4 regions of the Bradyrhizobium genosp. A genome follow, and region 4 is predicted to be linked to each of the others. Evidence: predicted binding sites of a transcription regulator. Region 4 holds the regulator's gene; each other region holds the start of a gene.

Region 1 (5,065 bases), 1.1 Mb from region 4:
GGAATCGACCACGATCGTGCCGGCACTTTCCTTGCCGCTATAGTCAACAAGTTGTTTCTCGAATTTCGGATCGAACGGACGCTGCCGCGGATCGATCGCCTCCTGCTGGAGACCCGCGCCTTGCTGATATCCACCCTGCGGCTCGCCCATCGGCGGCAGGCGGCGCGGATCGGCATAAGCCGGCTGCTGCTGATAGATCGGCTGCTGCGGCGCATAGGCCGGACCGCGGCCGGGCCCATCGCCGAACAGGAACTCGATGAAGCCGCCGCCCATATTGGCATTGGAGGCGACGCGCACCGGCGCCGGCGGGACTTGCGGCTGGTAGAGCACCGCGGGCGGATCGTTCGGCACGGTATTGTCGAAGGCGCTAGCGCGATCGGCGCCGACAATGAAGGCGCAAGCGCTGCCGAGCAGCGCGACAGACATTTTCTTGAACATCGACGTACTCTGTACTGTTTCGTCTCATTGCATTCGCCGCCGAACGCGGCTTGCTGTCCGCGTCCTCGACGTGGTCAATAAAGAGCAAACTCGGTTGCTTTTGGTAAACGTATCAGGCGTTTCGATTCACCACGTCGCGAGCGGCGGGGCAATTTGGCGATCAGCGTTTATTTTCGATGAAGGGGCGAGCCTCATGGTTAATCGCCCGTTTTGCATGCCGTCGCGCGCGGCCGCAGAACAGTTCCTGCTGTGAACCTCGTGTTAAATTGCTTCCGCCTACAAAGACGCGTGAGTGAGGTGGGGGGAGTTCCTGATGGCTGTTCACCGCAAGCGTTTTCGTGTCGAGGACATCGCCGGTGGCGAGATGCCAATTCTTGACGTAGCAGAAGAGGCAGGCCCGATGCATAGCGAGATAATGGCGGAGCTGCGTGCGATCCGCGCGCAGATGGCGAAGGGCAGCGTCCCCTTGTCCGGCAGCGCAGCCATGGCAGCGATCGACGCCTCCACGGCCCATGAGCTTTCCGAAGCACGCACGATGCTCGATACCTATCGGGCCCAGATCGAGCAGTGCGAGAAGCTGAAGGTCGAGCTCGACCTCATCCACGACGCCATCGACCGCACCAAGCGCGAGATCGCGACCCTGCACGGCAAGAGCTTCGACGGCGGCGAGATGGCCAAGGTCAATGGCGAGCTCGGCGCGGTCGTCGGCGGCACCGAACAGGCGACCCAGCAGATCCTCGAAGCCGCGGAGTCGATCGACCAGGCGGCGAGCGCGATGTCCAAGGTGGACTCGATCGATCAGCAGAAGCGGCTCGCCGACGACATCCAGGAACGCGTCATCTCGATCTTCGAGGCCTGCAACTTCCAGGACCTGACCGGCCAGCGCATCAGCAAGGTCATGACCACGATGAAATTCATCGAGCAGCACATCAATGCGATGATGGAGATCTGGGGTGGGGTCGACGCGATCAAGTCCCACGTGCCGGCGCCGGTCGACACCCGCAGCGAGGACGACAAGCTGCTCAACGGCCCGAAGCTCGCCGGCGACGTCGGCCACGCCTCGCAGGACGACATCGACGCGCTGTTCGACTAGGCGAACGCGACAGAGAGACAAACAAAACGCTGGCGCGAGCCGGCGTTTTTTGTTGCCTTCGTCATTGCGAGCGAAGCGAAGCAATCCAGACCGTCTCCGCAGAGACAGACTGGATTGCTTCGTCGCTGCGCTCCTCGCAATGACGAGAGGTTAGGCCGGAGGCCGCCTTACGCCCTTGGCGCGCAGCGGACGTAGACCATGTTGCCGTAGCGGGTGGCGGCGTCCTTGTCGACGAAGCGGGTGATCATGACGCGGCCGTCGAAGGAGACGATCTCGCGATCCTGCTCGCCCGGTGTCGGGCCGGAGGGGCCGATATAGTTCTTGCCGCCCGGCGAGCCCTTCAGCCGCAGTTCCTGCGGCGTGGCCTGGTCGGCGAGATGCATGATCACGCCGCCGGAGGAACCGGCGCCGATCACATAGGGATTTTTGCACTGGGCCCGCGCGGCCGCCTCGGTGCGGGCGCGGTCGGCCGGGTTCTGGAACGAGGCAAGGCCCCAGCGGCCGACGATCTCGTCGGCGCGGATCGACGCCGGCATCTCCGGCGCGACACCGGGCTCGGTCTCGGGCGCCGGCTGGGACGAGGAGAAGGACGGCAGGCTCATGCCGCCGCCGCAAGCGCCGAGCAGCAGCGCCAGGCAAGAGGCGACCGCCAGATTGGCAACCGTGCGCGCGTGAGCTGAACTGATCATGGCATTCCCCCGAACAAGACCATGGCCGCATCCCTCCAGCAGCCAAGCGCAAAACCGCAGCCGTAGCAATGACGTCCTGATATACGCCATCGCTCCGAACGAGTTTCCAGTGCCACCATCCTATATCCGCCTCACCAATCGCTTAACCACCTTTGCTTGACAGGATCGCAGCCAAGCCATATCCCCTGCGCACTATTAGCACTCGAAAAGACCGATTGCTAAGGGCGCCGTTCGATCCTCGGAAAGAGGGTGGACAGAGCGCCGCCCCCACCCCACTTCCGCTGCTTTCGGAAAAGCGAGCCTCCAAAGGGAAACGTCATGGCTAAGTCCAAATTTCGTCCGCTGCATGACCGTGTCGTGGTCAAACGTATCGACGCCGAGGAAAAGTCCAAGGGTGGCATCATCATCCCCGACACCGCCAAGGAAAAGCCGTCCCAGGGCGAAGTCGTCGCCGTCGGCCCCGGCGGCCGTGACGAGGCTGGCAAGCTCATCCCGATCGACCTCAAGGTCGGCGACCGCGTGCTGTTCGGCAAGTGGTCGGGCACCGAGGTCAAGATCGACAACGAAGAGCTCCTAATCATGAAGGAGTCGGACATCATGGGCGTGATGGCCTAAGGCCAGACGCCTGAACGGCCGCTGAATGCCATGCCCGGATCATCAGGTCCGGGCATCCATCATTCCACCGCACAGCGCAAAACAAGACACATCACGACATAACAGGGATTGCAGACCATGGCTGCCAAGGACGTCAAATTCTCCGGAGACGCGCGCGATCGCATGCTGCGCGGCGTCGACATTCTCGCCAACGCCGTCAAGGTGACGCTCGGCCCGAAGGGCCGCAACGTCCTCATCGAGAAGTCGTTCGGCGCGCCCCGCATCACCAAGGACGGCGTCACCGTCGCCAAGGAGATCGAGCTCGAGGACAAGTTCGAGAACATGGGCGCCCAGATGGTGCGTGAGGTCGCCTCCAAGACCAACGACCTCGCCGGCGACGGCACCACCACCGCGACCGTGCTGGCCCAGGCCATCGTGCGCGAAGGCGCCAAGGCGGTTGCCGCCGGCATGAACCCGATGGACCTCAAGCGCGGCATCGACATCGCGGTCGCCGCCGTCGTCAAGGACATCGAGAAGCGCGCCAAGCCGGTCGCCGCCTCGTCCGAGGTCGCCCAGGTCGGCACCATCTCGGCCAACGGCGACGCCGCCATCGGCAAGATGATCGCCCAGGCGATGCAGAAGGTCGGCAACGAGGGCGTCATCACCGTCGAGGAAAACAAGTCGCTCGACACCGAAGTCGACATCGTCGAGGGCATGAAGTTCGACCGCGGCTATCTCAGCCCCTACTTCGTCACCAACCCCGAGAAGATGACCGCCGAGCTCGAGGACGCCTACATCCTCCTGCACGAGAAGAAGCTCTCCGGCCTGCAGGCCATGCTGCCGGTGCTGGAAGCCGTGGTGCAGTCGGGCAAGCCGCTCGTCATCATCGCCGAGGACGTCGAGGGCGAGGCGCTGGCGACCCTGGTCGTCAACCGCCTGCGTGGCGGCCTCAAGGTCGCCGCCGTCAAGGCGCCGGGCTTCGGCGATCGCCGCAAGGCCATGCTGGAAGACCTCGCGATCCTGACCGGCGGTCAGCTGATCTCCGAAGATCTCGGCATGAAGCTCGAGAACGTCACGGTGAAGATGCTGGGTCGTGCCGGCAAGGTCGTGATCGACAAGGAGAACACCACGATCGTCAAGGGCGCCGGCAAGAAGCCGGAGATCGAGGCCCGCGTCGGCCAGATCAAGGCCCAGATCGAGGAGACCACCTCGGACTACGACCGTGAGAAGCTCCAGGAGCGTCTCGCCAAGCTCGCCGGCGGCGTCGCGGTGATTCGCGTCGGCGGCGCCACCGAGATCGAGGTCAAGGAAAAGAAGGACCGCGTCGAGGACGCGCTCAACGCCACCCGCGCCGCGGTGCAGGAAGGCATCGTCCCCGGCGGCGGCGTGACGCTGCTGCGCGCCAAGAAGGCGGTCGGTCGTCTCACCAACGCCAATGCCGACGTGCAGGCCGGCATCAACATCGTGCTGAAGGCGCTGGAAGCTCCGATCCGCCAGATCTCGGAGAATGCCGGCGTGGAAGGCTCGATCGTGGTCGGCAAGATCCTCGAGAACAAGTCCGAGACCTTCGGCTTCGACGCCCAGACCGAAGAGTATGTCGACATGATCGAGAAGGGCATCATCGATCCCGCCAAGGTGGTGCGCGCCGCGCTCCAGGACGCCTCGTCCGTGGCCGGCCTCCTGGTCACCACCGAAGCCATGGTCGCCGAAGCACCGAAGAAGGAAGCGTCGGCCGGCGGCGGCATGGGCGGCTTCTAAGCTCATCCTCACCTGACAGTGTTGCGAAGGCCGCCTCCGGGCGGCCTTCTTTTTTGCCGATCATGCCTCACGCTTTCCGATTCAACCGGCGGCCAAAACCCACTACGGTGGCGCCGATTCTTTCGATCGAGGATTTCGTCAATGCGCGCGCTTCTGATCTGCTCCACCGCCGTTTTGGCGATCCTGCTTGCAGTTCCGCCCGAGGTCGCCTCGGCCCAGATGAAGCTGTCGCCGAAGGCCACAGCTCCCGGCGGCATGGAGACGCGCTATTTCACCTCGATCGACGGGCTGATGGACGGCAATGCCGACGTGATCCTGAAGGAGACGCGGCAGGGCAAGACGGTCACCGCGGCGGTGCTCGACGTCTGCTACCCCGTCGCCAAGAACTCCGACCGCAAGGACCGCTTCGTCGTCAATCTCCAGATCTCAGGCCAGACGCTGACCGGCACGACCTCGAGCCTCGGCGCAAAGGCGCCTGTTACGGTCAAGCTCA
Region 2 (5,065 bases), 3.1 Mb from region 4:
TCTTCTGGTCGCTCGATTCCAGAGGCGAGCTGCGCCCGGAGCGGATGGGGAAGGTGGGGTAGCCGTCATTCCGGGGCGGCGAGTAGCGCGCCAGTGAACGACGGGTGGAGAGAGCGCTGCCACCCAAACAAAAACCCCGGCATTGCTGCCGGGGTTTCGCATTTCGTCGTTTGCTTGAAGGCCGGACCTTAGAAGTCCATGCCGCCCATGCCGCCGCCCGGGGGCATCGCGGGACCGGCGCCGCCCTTCTTGGGCAGCTCGGCGACCATGGCTTCCGTGGTGATCAGCAGGGCCGCAACCGAGGCTGCGTTCTGGATCGCGGTACGGACCACCTTGGTCGGGTCGATGATGCCCTTGGTGACGAGGTTGCCGTACTCGCCGGTCTGGGAGTCGAAGCCGTAAGCGTAGGTCTTGTTCTCCAGGATCTTGCCGACGATCACCGAGCCGTCTTCACCGGCGTTGATCGCGATCTGGCGAGCGGGCGCGGAGAGCGCCTTGCGCACGATCTCGACGCCGGTCTTCTGGTCGTCGTTCTTGGTGCGCAGGCCCTTGAGCTGCTCGGAGGCACGGAGCAGGGCGACGCCGCCGCCCGGGACGATGCCTTCCTCGACCGCTGCGCGGGTCGCATGCATCGCGTCATCAACGCGATCCTTGCGCTCCTTCACCTCGACCTCGGTCGCGCCGCCGACGCGGATCACCGCGACGCCGCCAGCGAGCTTGGCGAGACGCTCCTGGAGCTTCTCACGGTCGTAGTCCGAGGTGGTTTCCTCGATCTGCGCCTTGATCTGGGCCACGCGCGCCTCGATGTCGGCCTTCTTGCCGGCGCCGTTGACGATCGTGGTGTTCTCCTTGTCGATCATCACCTTCTTGGCGCGACCGAGCATGTTGAGCGTGACGTTCTCGAGCTTGATGCCGAGATCTTCCGAGATCGCCTGGCCGCCGGTCAGGATCGCGATGTCCTGCAGCATGGCCTTGCGGCGATCGCCGAAGCCCGGAGCCTTGACGGCCGCGACCTTCAGACCACCGCGCAGACGGTTCACAACGAGCGTGGCCAAAGCCTCGCCTTCGACGTCCTCGGCGACGATGACCAGCGGCTTGCCGGTCTGCACCACGGCCTCGAGCAGCGGGAGCAGCTCGTTCAGCGAGGAGAGCTTCTTCTCGTTGATCAGGATGTAGGCGTCGTCCATCTCAACGCGCATCTTGTCGGCGTTGGTGACGAAGTAGGGCGAGATGTAGCCGCGGTCGAACTGCATGCCCTCGACGACGTCGAGCTCGGTCTCGAGCGACTTGGCTTCCTCGACGGTGATGACACCCTCGTTGCCGACCTTCTTCATGGCGTCGGAGAGGAACTTGCCGATTTCGGCATCGCCGTTGGCCGAGATGGTGCCGACCTGGGCGATCTCGTCGTTCGAGGTGACCTTCTTGGAGTTCTTCTGGAGGTCCGCAACGACGGCTTCGACCGCGAGGTCGATACCGCGCTTGAGGTCCATCGGGTTCATGCCGGCGGCGACCGACTTGGCGCCTTCCTTCACGATCGCGGCCGCGAGCACGGTGGCGGTGGTGGTGCCGTCGCCGGCCGCGTCAGCGGACTTGGAGGCGACTTCGCGCACCATCTGTGCGCCCATGTTCTCGAACTTGTCCTCGAGCTCGATCTCCTTGGCGACGGTGACGCCGTCCTTGGTGATGCGGGGAGCGCCGAACGACTTGTCGAGCACGACGTTGCGGCCCTTCGGACCGAGCGTGACCTTCACCGCGTTGGCGAGGATGTCGACGCCGCGCAGCATCTTGTCGCGCGCCTCAACCGAGAATTTGACTTCTTTGGCTGCCATCTGGATTTTTTCCTTGAGGTGTTTGACTGGAGGGAAAGAGGGGCTGTTAGGCCGCCTTCTTCTTGGAAGCGGGGACGTCGAGGACGCCCATGATGTCGCTTTCCTTCATGATCAGCAGATCGACGTTGTCGATCTTGACTTCAGTGCCGGACCACTTGCCGAACAGCACGCGGTCGCCGACCTTGAGGTCGATCGGGATCAGCTTGCCGGCCTCGTCGCGGCCACCCGGGCCGACGGCGACGACTTCACCCTGGGAGGGCTTTTCCTTGGCAGTGTCGGGGATGATGATGCCGCCGGCGGTCTTCTCTTCTGCGTCGATGCGCTTGACCACGACGCGGTCGTGAAGCGGACGGAATTTCATGCAGCTCTCCTAAGCATTTGCACGAGTTGATGATTTTTTGGTCTTTAGCAATCTGTGCCAGCGAGTGCTAGCACAGGCGGAGCTGAAATAGGACAGGAATTTTGCGGGGGCAAGGGCTTCTAGCAGAAAAATCAGCACTCTGAAGGACCGCCTGCCAAAATCTCCTTACCATCGTTAACCGGATGGCCGAGCCGTATTAGCAGGGAGCCGTCTCTGCTGCTAAAGCATTGAATTTCAACAGCTTGTTAAACTTTTGGGCTTGAGATGGGTTGTCAGTTTGCGTCACATTTCTCTCATGTGAGCGCATCTCTACCGGGTGGCTCCCGGGGCACGGATCAAGCCACCCCCTGAATGCGCTCCTGCAAAGGAGGTTTGGCATGGGACTTCGCGTTGGGGGCGTTTCCGAGGATTTCCGGAAACAAATGCTGGGCTACGGGCTGACGACGGCACAAATTCTCTACCGGATGCCGGATCATCCCTCGCTGCTTCAGACCTACGTCTGGCAGAACTACGACATGTTTCCGAAATTCCCGGCCCTGACCGACTTCCTGGCATTCTGGGAGGAGAAGCTGGACGGTCCGCTGCATTCGGTGACGGTGACGCATTCCAAACTGATCAAGCCGGCCGAGTTGCGCGCCGTGGACGGCGTGTTCCGGCTGCATTGACGAGAACACCGGTCTCGTAGGGTGGGCAAAGGCGCGCTCGCGCGCGCCGTGCCCACCATCCTTCCGCGATCGCATCGACCATGGTGGGCACGCTTCGCTTTGCCCACCCTACGATTCCTCGTTTCTGTGCTAGCCTCCGCCCATAACAACAGGGGAGGCGGCCCATGGCCAAGAAAACAGGCAAGACAACAAAATCGCGTAGCGCAACCCAGACCGCGGCGAAGAAGCGGAGCGGCGCCAAGTCCGCCGCGCGCTCCTCTGCACGCAAGGCGGTGAAGGCGCGCGCGACGCCAGCCAAATCATCGGTCAAGAAACCCGCGCGCCCAAAACAGCGCATCGCCATCAGCCATCACCGCGAGGAAGATTTCAAAGCCGACGGCCTGCGCGCCTACGCAAAATACCGCGACCTCGGCATCGCCGCTGCCAGCCACGGTCTCGCGCAAGCCCACGTTATTCGCCTGCAAGGCCCCTGCGATCCCGCCGAGGTCTCAAAGCTGCATTTCCACGACGTCGACTTCCAGATGGTCTACGTGCTCAAGGGCTGGGTGAAGACCTACATGGACGGGCAGGGCGAGACCTTGATGAAAGAAGGCAGCGCCTGGACCCAGCCGCCGAAGATCAAGCACATGATTTTGGATTATTCAGATGACGTCGAACTGCTGGAAGTGATCCTGCCGGCGGAGTTCAAGACGGTGGAGTTGAAGGCGTAGGTCTCGCGGCATCGTCATTGCGAGGAGCGAAGCGACGAAGCAATCCAGACTATCTCCGCAGACGCATTTCTGGATTGCTTCGCTTCGCTCGCAATGACGGGTAGAGAGAGCTAGCTCAACACTCCCACCACCGCCCCCATCAGACACGTCGTCAGCGTCCCCGACACGATCGACTTCAGCCCCAGCGCGTTGATTTCGTCGCGCCGCTCCGGCGCCATGACGCCGAGGCCGCCGATCATGATGCCGAGACTGGCGAAATTGGCGAAGCCGCACATCGCGTAGAGCATGATCAGGCGCGAGCGCGGATCGAGCGTGTCGGGCGGCAGCTTTGACAAATCGACATAGGCGATCAGCTCGTTGAGCACGGTCTTCGTGCCCATCAGGCTGCCGGCGGTCACCGCCTTGTCCCATGGCAATCCCATCAGCCAGCACACGGGCGCCATCACCAGCCCCAGCAGCCGTTGCAGCGAGATCGCTGCGCCGCCGATGCTCGGCAACAGGCCGAGGGTGGCGTTGACGAGGTAGACCAGCGCCACCAGCACCAGCAGCATCGCGACGATGTTGATCAGCAGCTCGATCCCCGCGCCCGTGCCTTTCACGATCGCGTCCATCGTGCCGGAGACTTTCATCTCCGGATCCTCAAGCGAGCCGCCGGTGCGCTTGTCGGATGTCTCGGGGACCATGATCAGGCTGACGAGGATCGCAGCCGGCGCGCCCAGCACCGACGCAATGACGAAATGCGCGGCCGCGTCGGGGATGAGGGGCGCCAACAGCGTCGCATAGAGCACCAGCACGGTGCCGGCGATGCCGGCCATGCCGCCGGTCATCACCAGAAACAATTCGCTGCGGCTCATCTGCGCCAGATACGGCCGCACGAACAGCGGCGCCTCGACCATGCCGAGGAAGATGTTGGCCGCGGTCGAGAGCCCGACCGCGCCGCCGACGCCGAGCGTGCGTTCGAGCAGCCAGGCCATGCCGCGCACGATCGGCGGCAGCACGCGCCAATAAAACAGCAGCGTCGTCAGCACGCTCATCACCAGCACGATTGGCAACGCCTGGAACGCCAGGACGAAATCGGCGCCCGGCGCCTTCAGGTCGAAGGGCAGGGGACCGCCGCCGACATAGCCGAACACGAAGGAGGAGCCGGCGCGCGAGGCCGCGGAGATCGCGCCGACCGCGTCATTGATGGCGCCGAAGGCATGCGCGACGACGGGCACCTTCAAGAGCACGATCGCGGTGACGAAGGTCACGACAAGGCCGATCGACGCCTGGCGCACGGAGACCGCGCGGCGATTCTCCGCGAGCGCGAAGGCGATCAGCAGCAATGCGAAAACGCCGAGTGTCGATTGCAGCCGCAGCATGATGTCCCCAAACCCCACTCGATTGTTCTGAAGCATGATAACGCATTGCGTCAGTCGCGCGATATGGACAGCCCCGCGAGAAGCGGAGCGTACGCGGCGAGCCTGCGGGATACGAACTCAGTGAAGAGCCGCACGCGCT
Region 3 (5,065 bases), 1.7 Mb from region 4:
ATAGCGGATCGTCGTAGCTGATCCATATCCGCCGTTCGGCGTCATAGAGCCACGGCACCTGGGCCTCATCACTCCAATACCGGCGAAAGCCCTGCTCTTCCGGTCGCCGGACAACGAGATCGCGATAATCGATGCCGTCGCTCCCTCCCCATTCCTCGCTCGCCGTCGTCCCCTTTTGCAAGAGCCCCCCGTTCTCCTGCGGAACGCCTGCAACAGCTCGGCCATAGAAGGCTACGCCGAGCGTGACCTTGGCCCGCGGCACCCCGGCCCGGATCAAGGCATTCACACTTGCATCGACATTGAGATCGGGACTTGGATCGCCGGCACAGGCGAACAGCGGAGCATTGAAGCCTGCAAAGGTCGAGCCCGCATGATAGTCGTAGGCCATCAGATGAATCCGGTCGACCAGCGGGGCGAGAGCGGCCGCCTCCAGATTGACAATCTTATTGGGGGCGGCCGATACGGCAATGGTGAGCTCCAGCTCCCTGCGCTCCAGTGCGGAAAACTCAGTGAGTCTTCGGCGAAGCTCCGCAATCAGGAGCGTGAAATTCGTACGGTCCTCGAGGCGCGCGAGATTCCCCGGATGTCCTCCTGAGACGGGAAACTCCCAATCGACGTCTACACCATCGAACAGACCCGGATACGGCTGAAAGAACGCTTCGATAACGGATTGTGCGAACCGCGCGCGCGACATCGGCGTGGCAGCGGCGGCCGAGAAATATTTCGACCCGCTCCATCCGCCCAACGAAATCAGGATCCGGAGCTCCGGACTGCTCCGCTTCAATTCGGCGAGTTGGGCGAAATTGCCGCCGAACGGGATCGACGGCGCGGTTCCGTCGCAGGCTCCTGCGTCGAGGCAACGATCCGAAAGTCCAGCCAGTCCTTCTGCCGAAACGGTGCCGAACGCGTACATCAAGTGGGTCAGCTCGCGAGCCGGGATCGTCTTGATGTTTGGACCGCCCGTCCGGGCTTTCCACGGGGCGACATAGCCTGCGACCACCGGCCTCCGGGACGGCGTGCCCCGTCCCGGCTGCATCAGTGCGTATCCGCACACGAGCGTAGAAAATCCGGCTGCAGCGAAGTTTCGACGATTAATTGCCACGGGCTTCGACCTTATGCTCTCTGTCTGATTTTACCCTGCGCCAACCGATAACGCGATCACCTCAGCGAGCCTTCGATCTGCGTGGCACTGGCTCTCTTCGTTTCACCTGATCGCTACGACTTCATGGCAGCATTCTTCATCGAGAGCTGTATTTGCTGCGCGACGGATTCGGCTCTCGAATGGCGAGGATACGACGAATTGAATGCGTTGGAGGAAGGCTCGTCTAAGACGAAGTATGGAAGTTCTAGAGCTGTTCTGTGGCTGGCTTCCGACCGTTTGTGGCTCGCATCCGCCGCGTTGTCCTATCCGAATATGTCGAAAGGCGCACAACTAGATTCGGTGTATTGGAACGTGTGGGCAGCAGCTACAGCCGCGCTCGTCGCTGAATTGCGCTTCGCTTCATCGTCTCTGCCAGGATGGGAGGCTATGAAGGGCAAACTGTGGCCCGTATCCTACCCCGCACGGGGGCCGTGTGAACCTGCGTTCGGGCCCGAGCGGAACCCCCTCGTTTTGGTAGGATTTATATTGCAACCGACGCGTGATACGGATCATTCTTGCACTTGCGACTTGAACCACCTACAGAAAGCCAGGGAGCTCGAAAATGAACGATAACGCGTCTTCAACGCGAAGCGATCTGCAGGGGCTTAGGCTGATCCGCGCTTTTCTCCGGATACGCGATCAACGCACCCGGTCCGGGTTCGTCGAACAGGTCGAAAGGCTCGCCGCGGAGGAGCCTGCGGGATCGGGTTCGAGCTTGCCCGGTTCATCTGGTTTCGCCGAGCATCCGGCGGATCCTCTCAGTTGATCTCTCGCCTTCTTCGTGTCGCCCAGCCACTTTCCAGCGTCATTCGCGTCTGCCCTTGTTGCGTCCATGACTTGGCCGCAATCGTGATAGCAGGGAGCCACGATGTGGCGATGCCTCAAATGCGAGTCCGCGGGCTAATTCCGCTCTGATGCCACCGCCGCGGTGTAGCGACGTCGGGACGATCAGCGTGCTCAGATCTTCGGGTACGTCGCCGCATTTCCGGATCACCTTGGCGTCGCCGAAGTCGCTGCGCGATGGGTCCTTCGGCCCCCGAGAAGGCGACCGCGCCCATGATGCCGGGCTTGCGGGACAACGCCTCGGCACGCCTCACGGCGGCGTTGGCGGAAATGCATTTCGTCTTGCCGGCTGCAACTCCATCGTCGAGAACAGGCCGGCTCTCGTCGGGAGCGAACCGGACGGACACCTTCTTGCCATCGATGGTGTCGTCCTCGGAGAACGAGGTGAACGGCACCAGGCAGCGGCTCTGCGGATCGAGCCAGCGCTTCCAGTGCGCGCTCTCGCTACCGGACGTTGGTCGTGCCGCCATCGAGCTCTATCCTCAGCAGCTGCTGGAAGTCGACTGGCCTGCCCTTTGCTTCCAGCTTCTTGGTGGCGTCCACAGAACCCGCCACGTCCCCAGCGCGCCATCACGAGTTCGCGTCCGCGCGGGATCGTGAGGAAAATCCTAGGCACCAAGGGCAGATCTCCGGTCCGGTCGTTCGCCGGCATGACCCCGAACAGCCGGTGAATACCCTGAGCGCCGATTTTTCTGGCCAGACCCTTGCTTCCCGAAAAGACCCACCCTACTTCAGCTCCGCACGCATTGGCACTCGCGTGTATCGACTGCTAACAATCTGAATTCACCAACCCAAGCAAATGCTTAGGAGAGCTGCATGAAATTCCGTCCGCTTCACGACCGCGTCGTGGTCAAGCGCATCGACGCAGAAGAGAAGACCGCCGGCGGCATCATCATTCCCGACACGGCCAAGGAAAAGCCGTCCCAGGGCGAAGTCGTCGCCGTCGGCCCGGGCGGCCGCGACGAGAGCGGCAAGCTGATCCCGATCGACGTCGAGGTCGGCGATCGCGTGCTGTTCGGCAAGTGGTCGGGCACCGAGGTCAAGATCGACGGCCAGGAGCTGTTGATCATGAAGGAGGGCGACATCATGGGCGTTCTCACCGATGCGTCGGCCAAGAAGAAGGCCGCCTAATCCAACCGCTCGCACCGCTCACCCCTGAGGAGCGCCTGCCGGGCGCCTCAAGAGTGAGATGAGACCAATCAAGTCAGGGAAACCAATATGTCAGCCAAAGAAGTCAAATTCGGCGTCGACGCCCGCGACCGCATGCTGCGCGGCGTCGACATCCTCAACAACGCGGTGAAGGTCACGCTCGGTCCGAAGGGCCGCAACGTCGTGCTCGACAAGTCGTTCGGCGCTCCCCGGATCACCAAGGACGGCGTCACCGTCGCCAAGGACATCGAGCTCGACGATAAGTTCGAGAACATGGGCGCCCAGATGGTGCGCGAAGTCGCCTCCAAATCCGCTGACGCGGCCGGCGACGGGACCACCACCGCGACCGTTCTCGCGGCTGCGATCGTGCGCGAAGGCGCCAAGGCGGTCGCCGCCGGCATGAACCCGATGGACCTGAAGCGCGGTATCGATCTCGCCGTAGACGCGGTCGTGGCGGACCTGCAGAAGAACTCCAAGAAGGTCACCTCGAACGACGAGATCGCCCAGGTCGGCACCATTTCGGCCAATGGCGATGCGGAGATCGGCAAGTTCCTCTCCGACGCCATGAAGAAGGTCGGCAACGAGGGTGTCATCACCGTCGAGGAAGCCAAGTCGCTCGAGACCGAACTCGAAGTTGTCGAGGGCATGCAGTTCGACCGCGGCTACATCTCGCCCTACTTCGTCACCAACGCCGACAAGATGCGCGTTGAAATGGAAGATGCCTACGTCCTGATCAATGAGAAAAAGTTATCTCAGTTGAATGAATTGCTTCCCTTGTTGGAAGCCGTGGTGCAGAGCAGCAAGCCGCTTGTGATTATCGCGGAAGACGTCGAAGGCGAAGCGCTCGCCACCCTCGTCGTGAACCGTCTGCGCGGCGGTCTGAAGGTCGCGGCCGTCAAGGCTCCCGGCTTCGGCGATCGCCGCAAGGCCATGCTGCAGGACATCGCGATCCTGACCGGCGGCCAGGCGATCTCGGAAGACCTCGGCATCAAGCTCGAGAACGTCACGCTCAACATGCTCGGTCGCGCCAAGAAGGTGATGATCGACAAGGAGAACACCACGATCGTCAGCGGCGCCGGCAAGAAGGCCGACATCGAGGCGCGCGTAGCCCAGATCAAGGCGCAGATCGAGGAAACCACCTCGGACTACGACCGTGAGAAGCTGCAGGAGCGTCTGGCCAAGCTCGCAGGCGGCGTCGCGGTGATCCGCGTCGGCGGCGCGACCGAGGTCGAGGTGAAGGAACGCAAGGATCGCGTTGATGACGCGATGCATGCGACCCGCGCGGCTGTCGAGGAAGGCATCGTCCCGGGCGGCGGCGTCGCCCTGCTCCGTGCCTCCGAGCAGCTCAAGGGCCTGCGCACCAAGAACGACGACCAGAAGACTGGTGTCGAGATCGTACGCAAGGCGCTGTCCGCGCCCGCTCGCCAGATCGCGATCAACGCCGGTGAAGACGGCTCGGTGATCGTCGGCAAGATCCTGGAGAAAGATCAGTACGCCTATGGCTTCGACTCGCAGACCGGCGAGTACGGCAATCTCGTCACCAAGGGCATCATCGATCCGACGAAGGTCGTTCGCACCGCGATCCAGAACGCAGCCTCGGTCGCGGCGCTGCTGATCACCACGGAAGCCATGGTCGCCGAGCTGCCCAAGAAGGGCGGCTCAGGCCCCGCCATGCCCCCGGGCGGCGGCATGGGTGGCATGGGCGGCATGGACTTCTGAGTCCGGCCACTCAGGCGAACCACGGAATGCGAAACCCCGGCAGCGATGCCGGGGTTTTTGTTGTGTGCCGAGCATGTTCGACAGCTCTGCGGAGATCAACCTGCTTGGCTAGCGAACATCGAACATCTGCCGATTCCGGGGCGGGCGGCCAGCTCTATACGTCGAATAATTTCGTCGCGTGCCTATCTCAATCGATCTCCTTTTCGCAGAGAC
Region 4 (5,065 bases):
TTGCCTATTTCACCACCGAGAGCGGCAAGGCCGGCACGACGGCGGTGAAGCGCTATTCGATGATCGTGCCGGGCACCGGCTTCTCCGGCTACGTCGCGGTGCAGGTGCCTGAGAACGCGTCGAAGATCTACACCGACGACGCGGTGCGGCAGATGTTTGCGACCGCGGTGACCCGCAAGGAGGTGTCGGCTGACGAGCAGATCGGGCTGATGCCGTTCAAGATCACCGATCTCGCCGGCTTCAAGGACATCCGCACGCTGGTCCCGGGCTCGAGCATCATCCTGGCCGACGGCAACGAGAGCTCGGGCTATGAATCGAAGCCGTTCATCATCCTCGGCCTGATCGGCGCCACCCCGCAGCAGGCCGACGACCGCGCCCGCTTCGCCCAGGAAGCCGCGCTCCAGATCCCCGGCGTGCGCGAGTCCCGCGTCACCATGTCCGAGCCGATCCGCATCAACGGCCAGCCGGGCTTCGAGACCCGGATCGACGGCGTCAGCGGCAAGGACAAGACCCCGGTGACCGTGGTGCAGTGGATCCGCTTCGCGCCCGGCGGCACTTCGCTCCGTATCATCGCCAGCGCGCCGCGCGACCAGTGGTCGGACGCCTTCACCCGCTTCCGCACCGTGCGCGACGGCATCCAGCCGAAGGGTTAGCTGCATCCAACCCTCACCCGGCGCTTTGCGCCGACCTCTCCCGCAAGCGGGCGAGGTGCACCGAGCCCGCGGCTCAAGCGCGATTGCTCATCAAAACCCGGCTGCATTTTCGGGCTTCTGTTCACGCGCGCGCGGAACTAGGCTCTCCCTCCCGTTGAATGATTTGGAGGGAGGCGGACGATGCTTGATCGACGACAAATCTTGGCAGCGCTGGGGACCACGGCGCTCGCGAGCCTCGCTTCAACCGCACTTTTCGCAGCGGCCACGATCAAGCCGGATGACACCTCCGCGCTGCTCGTGATCGACGTCCAAAACTGCTTCCTGCCGGGCGGCAGCCTGGCGGTGAAGGAAGGCGACCAGGTCGTGCCCGTCATCAACAGAATCGCGAAAGCGTTTGCGAACGTGGTGATGACGCAGGACTGGCACACGCCCGGCCACGTCTCGTTCGCCTCAGTGCATTCCGGCAAGAAGCCGTTCGAGACCATCGACCTGCCCTACGGCAAGCAGGTGCTATGGCCCGACCATTGCGTGCAGGGCACTGATGGCGCCTCGCTGTCGAAGGATCTTTCGATTCCGCAGGCCGAGCTCATCATCCGCAAGGGCTTTCACAAGGACGTCGACAGCTATTCGGCATTCCTCGAAGCCGACGGCAAGACCTCGACCGGACTTGCCGGCTACCTTAGGGGACGCAAGATCAAGCGCGTCTTCGTTGCCGGTCTCGCGACGGATTTCTGCGTCGCCTGGACCGCGCTCGATGCGCGCAAGGCGGGTTTCGAGGCCTATGTCGTGGAAGACGCCTGCCGTGGCATCGACAATCAGGGTTCGCTCGCCAAGGCCTGGGCTGACATGGCCAAGGCCGGCGTGAAGCGGATTCAGTCTGCGGATATCGCGGTCAGCGCGTAAGGCTCGCGCTTCTGCCAGACCCTCATCCTGAGGAGCGCGCCTCTTGGCGCGCGTCTCGAAGGATATAGGCCCCGCTGCTGCAGCTCGGCCTGCATGGTTCGAGACGGCGCTTCGCGCCTCCTCACCATGAGGGTTGAGAGCTGACGCCGTTCAGTTCGCTTCGTTGCTGTTCGCCGCGGGCGCGGGCTTGGCGCCACCCTTGGCGACGCCGACCAGCGCCGGGCGCAGCACGCGGTCGCCGATGGTGTAACCGGCCTGCATGACCTGCACGACGGTGCCGGCGGGCACCGACGCGTCCGGCACCTCGTACATCGCCTGCTGGAAGTTCGGATCGAACTTCTGGCCCTGCGGATCGAACTTCTTCACGCCGTGCTTTTCCAGCGCGTTGAGCAGCGAGCGCTCGGTCAGCTCGACGCCCTCGATCAGCGCGGTCAAGCCGGGATCGGCCGTGGCACGCGCTTCGGCCGGAACGGCGTCGAGTGCGCGCTGAAGGTTGTCGGCGATGTCGAGCACGTCGCGGGCAAAGCCGGTGACGCCGTAGAGCTTGGCGTCAGCGACTTCCTTGGCAGTGCGCTTGCGCAGATTTTCCATCTCGGCCAGCGTCCGCAGCATACGGTCGCGCGCCTCGGCGGCTTCCTTCTGCAGCAATTCCACCGAACCGGGTTCGGGATCATCGGGCATGATGTAGGGTTTCGACACCACGGGCTCGCCGGTCGCAGCACTCGTGTCTTCGGGTTGCCGGTCTCGATCGGTCATCGGCTCTCTTTTCGAACTGGTCTTAGGGATTTTGCTGGCCCGGATATCGTGCTTCGGGCGCTGAAAATCAAGCGCCCGTGATCGGCTCAAATGCCGGTCAGCCCCCCAGCAGCCGACTGACAATGCGGGCGGCGTAGTCCACGGTCGGGATGACGCGGGCATAATTCAGCCGCGTCGGCCCGATCACGCCCAAAACGCCGACGATGCGGCCAGCGGCATCCCGATAGGGCGAGATGATGGTGGAGGAGCCCGACAGCGAAAACAGCTTGTTCTCGCTGCCAATGAAGATCCGCACGCCTTCGGCGGTTTCGGCGCGCCCCAACAGGTCGATCACGCCGCGCTTGGTCTCGAGATCGTCGAACAGCAGGCGAACACGCTCGAGATCCTCCAGCGCGTGCAGATCCTCCAGCAGATTGGCGTGGCCGCGGACGATGAGCTGGCGGTCCTCATTCTCGCCGCCGGACCAGCTCGCAATCCCGGCCGAAATCACCTTCTGAGTGAGCTGATCCAGCTCGGCGCGGGCCTCTGCGAGCGCGGTTTCCAGCTCGAGCCGCGCCTCGGCCAGCGTCCGGCCGCGAATTCGTGCGTTGAGGAAATTGCCGGCTTCGGTGATGGCCGAGGAGGGAACCCCCGGCGGCAGCGTCAGCACCCGATTTTCAACCTGGCCGTCCTCGCCGACCAGGATCACCAGCGCCTTCTCGGGTTCCAACCGGACGAATTCGATGTGCTTCAGCCGCGCATTGGATTTCGGCGTCAACACCACCGCGGCGGCGCGCGTCAGGCCGGACAGCCGGGTCAAGGCCTGATCCAGTGCCGCCTCCACCGATTGGGCGTGGCCGACACTGGCGAGCTGGCTCTGGATCGACTCCCGTTCGGCCTCGTTGAGGTCGCCGACCTGCATCAGGGCGTCGACGAAGAAGCGCAGGCCGAGTTCCGTCGGCAGCCGGCCCGCAGACGTATGCGGGGCATAGATCAGGCCAAGCTGTTCCAGATCGGCCATGACGTTGCGGACCGAGGCCGGTGACAGCGGCATCGCGATCAGGCGCGAGATATTGCGCGAGCCGACCGGCTCGCCGGTCGCGAGGTAGCTTTCGACAATTTGACGAAAGATGTCGCGGGAACGCTCGTTGAGCTGGGCGAGGCCTGCGTGCGGCGCGATCAGATGGATCGGATCGTGATGGGACACAGACGATAACTCCTCTCAGATGCTCATAATTTGTCCCTCCCGGACAGTTCTGACAAGCGTGGCTTTTGCGGACATGAAATCGAGGGGTGAACAAGGCCTGATCTTCCCCCTTGCCGCCCACCCTCACCCCACCTACAAGCACCGCGAATAGCCCTTTTCCGAGAGTTTTGGAGGATTTCCCATGCGGCCAAGCCGCCGTGCGCCCGACGAATTGCGTCCCGTGACGCTTGAGCGCGGCGTGGTCAAATATGCAGAAGGCTCCTGCCTCGTGAAGTTCGGCGACACCCATGTGCTGGTCACCGCCACGCTGGAAGACCGCCTGCCGCCCTGGCTGAAGGGCCAGGGCCGCGGCTGGGTCACTGCCGAATACGGCATGCTGCCGCGCGCGACCTCCGAACGCACCCGCCGCGAAGCGGCCGCAGGCAAGCAGAGCGGCCGCACCGTCGAGATTCAGCGCCTGATCGGGCGTTCGTTGCGCACCATCGTCGATCTCGAAGCGCTCGGTGAGCGCCAGATCACGGTCGATTGCGACGTGCTCCAGGCCGACGGCGGCACGCGTACCGCCTCAATCACCGGCGCCTGGGTCGCGCTCGCCGACTGCATCAACTGGATGAAGACGCGCAACATGATCAAGGCCAACGTGATGCGCGACAACGTCGCCGCGATCTCCTGTGGCATCTATCAGGGCAAGCCGGTGCTGGATCTCGACTATGCCGAGGATTCGGAGGCCGAGACCGACGCCAATTTCGTCATGACCGGCGATGGCCGCATCATCGAGGTGCAGGGCACCGCGGAACGCGAGCCGTTCACGCAGGACGAGTTCCTGGCGCTGATCGCCTTGGCGCAAAAAGGCATCGCGCGTCTCGTGGACTTGCAGAAACTCGCTGTCGCGTAGTCAATAGGCCCATGCACCGCCGAATCACCGAAAAGCTCGTCATCGCGACCCACAATCCCGGTAAGCTCGCCGAGATGAAGGAGCTGCTCGCGCCTCACGGCATCGAGGTGGTGTCGGCCGGCGAGCTCGGTCTGTCCGAGCCCGAAGAGGCCGGCAACGATTTCCGCAGCAATGCCGCGATCAAGGCGATCGCAGCGGCGCAGGCGACGAAGTTGCCGGCTTTCGCCGACGATTCCGGCATCGTGGTCGATGCGCTCGACGGCGCGCCCGGCATTTTCTCCGCACGCTGGGCTGGTCCGAGCAAAGACTTCGCTGCCGCGATGGCGCAGATCGAGCGTCTGCTGCAGGAGCGCGGCGCCACCACGCCGGACAAGCGCAAGGCCCATTTCGTCTCCGCGCTCTGCGTCGCCTGGCCCGACGATCATCTCGAAGAGGTCGAGGCGCGTGTCGACGGCACGCTGGTGTGGCCGCCGCGCGGCACCGCCGGCTTCGGCTACGATCCGATGTTTTTGCCTGATGGTTACGACCGCACCTTCGGCGAGATGACCAGCATCGAGAAGCACGGCCTGCCGCCGCTCGGCCTCGGCCTATCGCACCGCGCCCGCGCTTTCGTGAAACTGGCGGAGATCTGCCTTGAGCCGCGCTAAGGAAGCCTTTGGCGTCTACGTGCAT

Evidence for each region. Region 4 encodes HrcA, which represses chaperone genes, less so after heat shock. Its sites were predicted from a motif close to GTTAGCACTCNCNNNNNGNGAGTGCTAAC; they were not measured.
Region 1: ACP2YP_RS06180 (co-chaperone GroES) is a predicted target of HrcA. The motif match lies at 2,415-2,443, and genes of this name have one in related genera.
Region 2: ACP2YP_RS25850 (co-chaperone GroES) is a predicted target of HrcA. The motif match lies at 2,234-2,262, and genes of this name have one in related genera.
Region 3: ACP2YP_RS32855 (co-chaperone GroES) is a predicted target of HrcA. The motif match lies at 2,730-2,758, and genes of this name have one in related genera.

The regions. Positions count from the first base shown of each region.
Region 1 is NZ_CP188196.1:1,353,933-1,358,997, reverse strand. Features, by position in the region: gene ACP2YP_RS06200 (L,D-transpeptidase) at 1-438, opposite strand, end outside; gene ACP2YP_RS06195 (hypothetical protein) at 431-691, shown strand; gene ACP2YP_RS06190 (protein phosphatase CheZ) at 752-1,531, shown strand; gene ACP2YP_RS06185 (hypothetical protein) at 1,699-2,220, opposite strand; gene ACP2YP_RS06180 (co-chaperone GroES) at 2,539-2,835, shown strand; gene groL (chaperonin GroEL) at 2,953-4,572, shown strand; gene ACP2YP_RS06170 (hypothetical protein) at 4,714-5,065, shown strand, end outside.
Region 2 is NZ_CP188196.1:5,524,409-5,529,473, reverse strand. Features, by position in the region: gene lepB (signal peptidase I) at 1-62, shown strand, start outside; gene groL (chaperonin GroEL) at 189-1,829, opposite strand; gene ACP2YP_RS25850 (co-chaperone GroES) at 1,876-2,190, opposite strand; gene ACP2YP_RS25845 (usg protein) at 2,568-2,855, shown strand; gene ACP2YP_RS25840 (cupin domain-containing protein) at 3,020-3,565, shown strand; gene ACP2YP_RS25835 (NupC/NupG family nucleoside CNT transporter) at 3,676-4,926, opposite strand; gene ACP2YP_RS25830 (LysR family transcriptional regulator) at 4,977-5,065, opposite strand, start outside.
Region 3 is NZ_CP188196.1:6,993,252-6,998,316, forward strand. Features, by position in the region: gene ACP2YP_RS32845 (glycoside hydrolase family 18 protein) at 1-1,036, opposite strand, end outside; gene ACP2YP_RS32850 (hypothetical protein) at 2,023-2,454, opposite strand; gene ACP2YP_RS32855 (co-chaperone GroES) at 2,801-3,115, shown strand; gene groL (chaperonin GroEL) at 3,203-4,852, shown strand.
Region 4 is NZ_CP188196.1:265,798-270,862, forward strand. Features, by position in the region: gene ACP2YP_RS01170 (hypothetical protein) at 1-653, shown strand, start outside; gene pncA (bifunctional nicotinamidase/pyrazinamidase) at 834-1,556, shown strand; gene grpE (nucleotide exchange factor GrpE) at 1,707-2,312, opposite strand; gene hrcA (heat-inducible transcriptional repressor HrcA) at 2,410-3,498, opposite strand; gene rph (ribonuclease PH) at 3,680-4,393, shown strand; gene rdgB (RdgB/HAM1 family non-canonical purine NTP pyrophosphatase) at 4,405-5,040, shown strand; gene hemW (radical SAM family heme chaperone HemW) at 5,027-5,065, shown strand, end outside.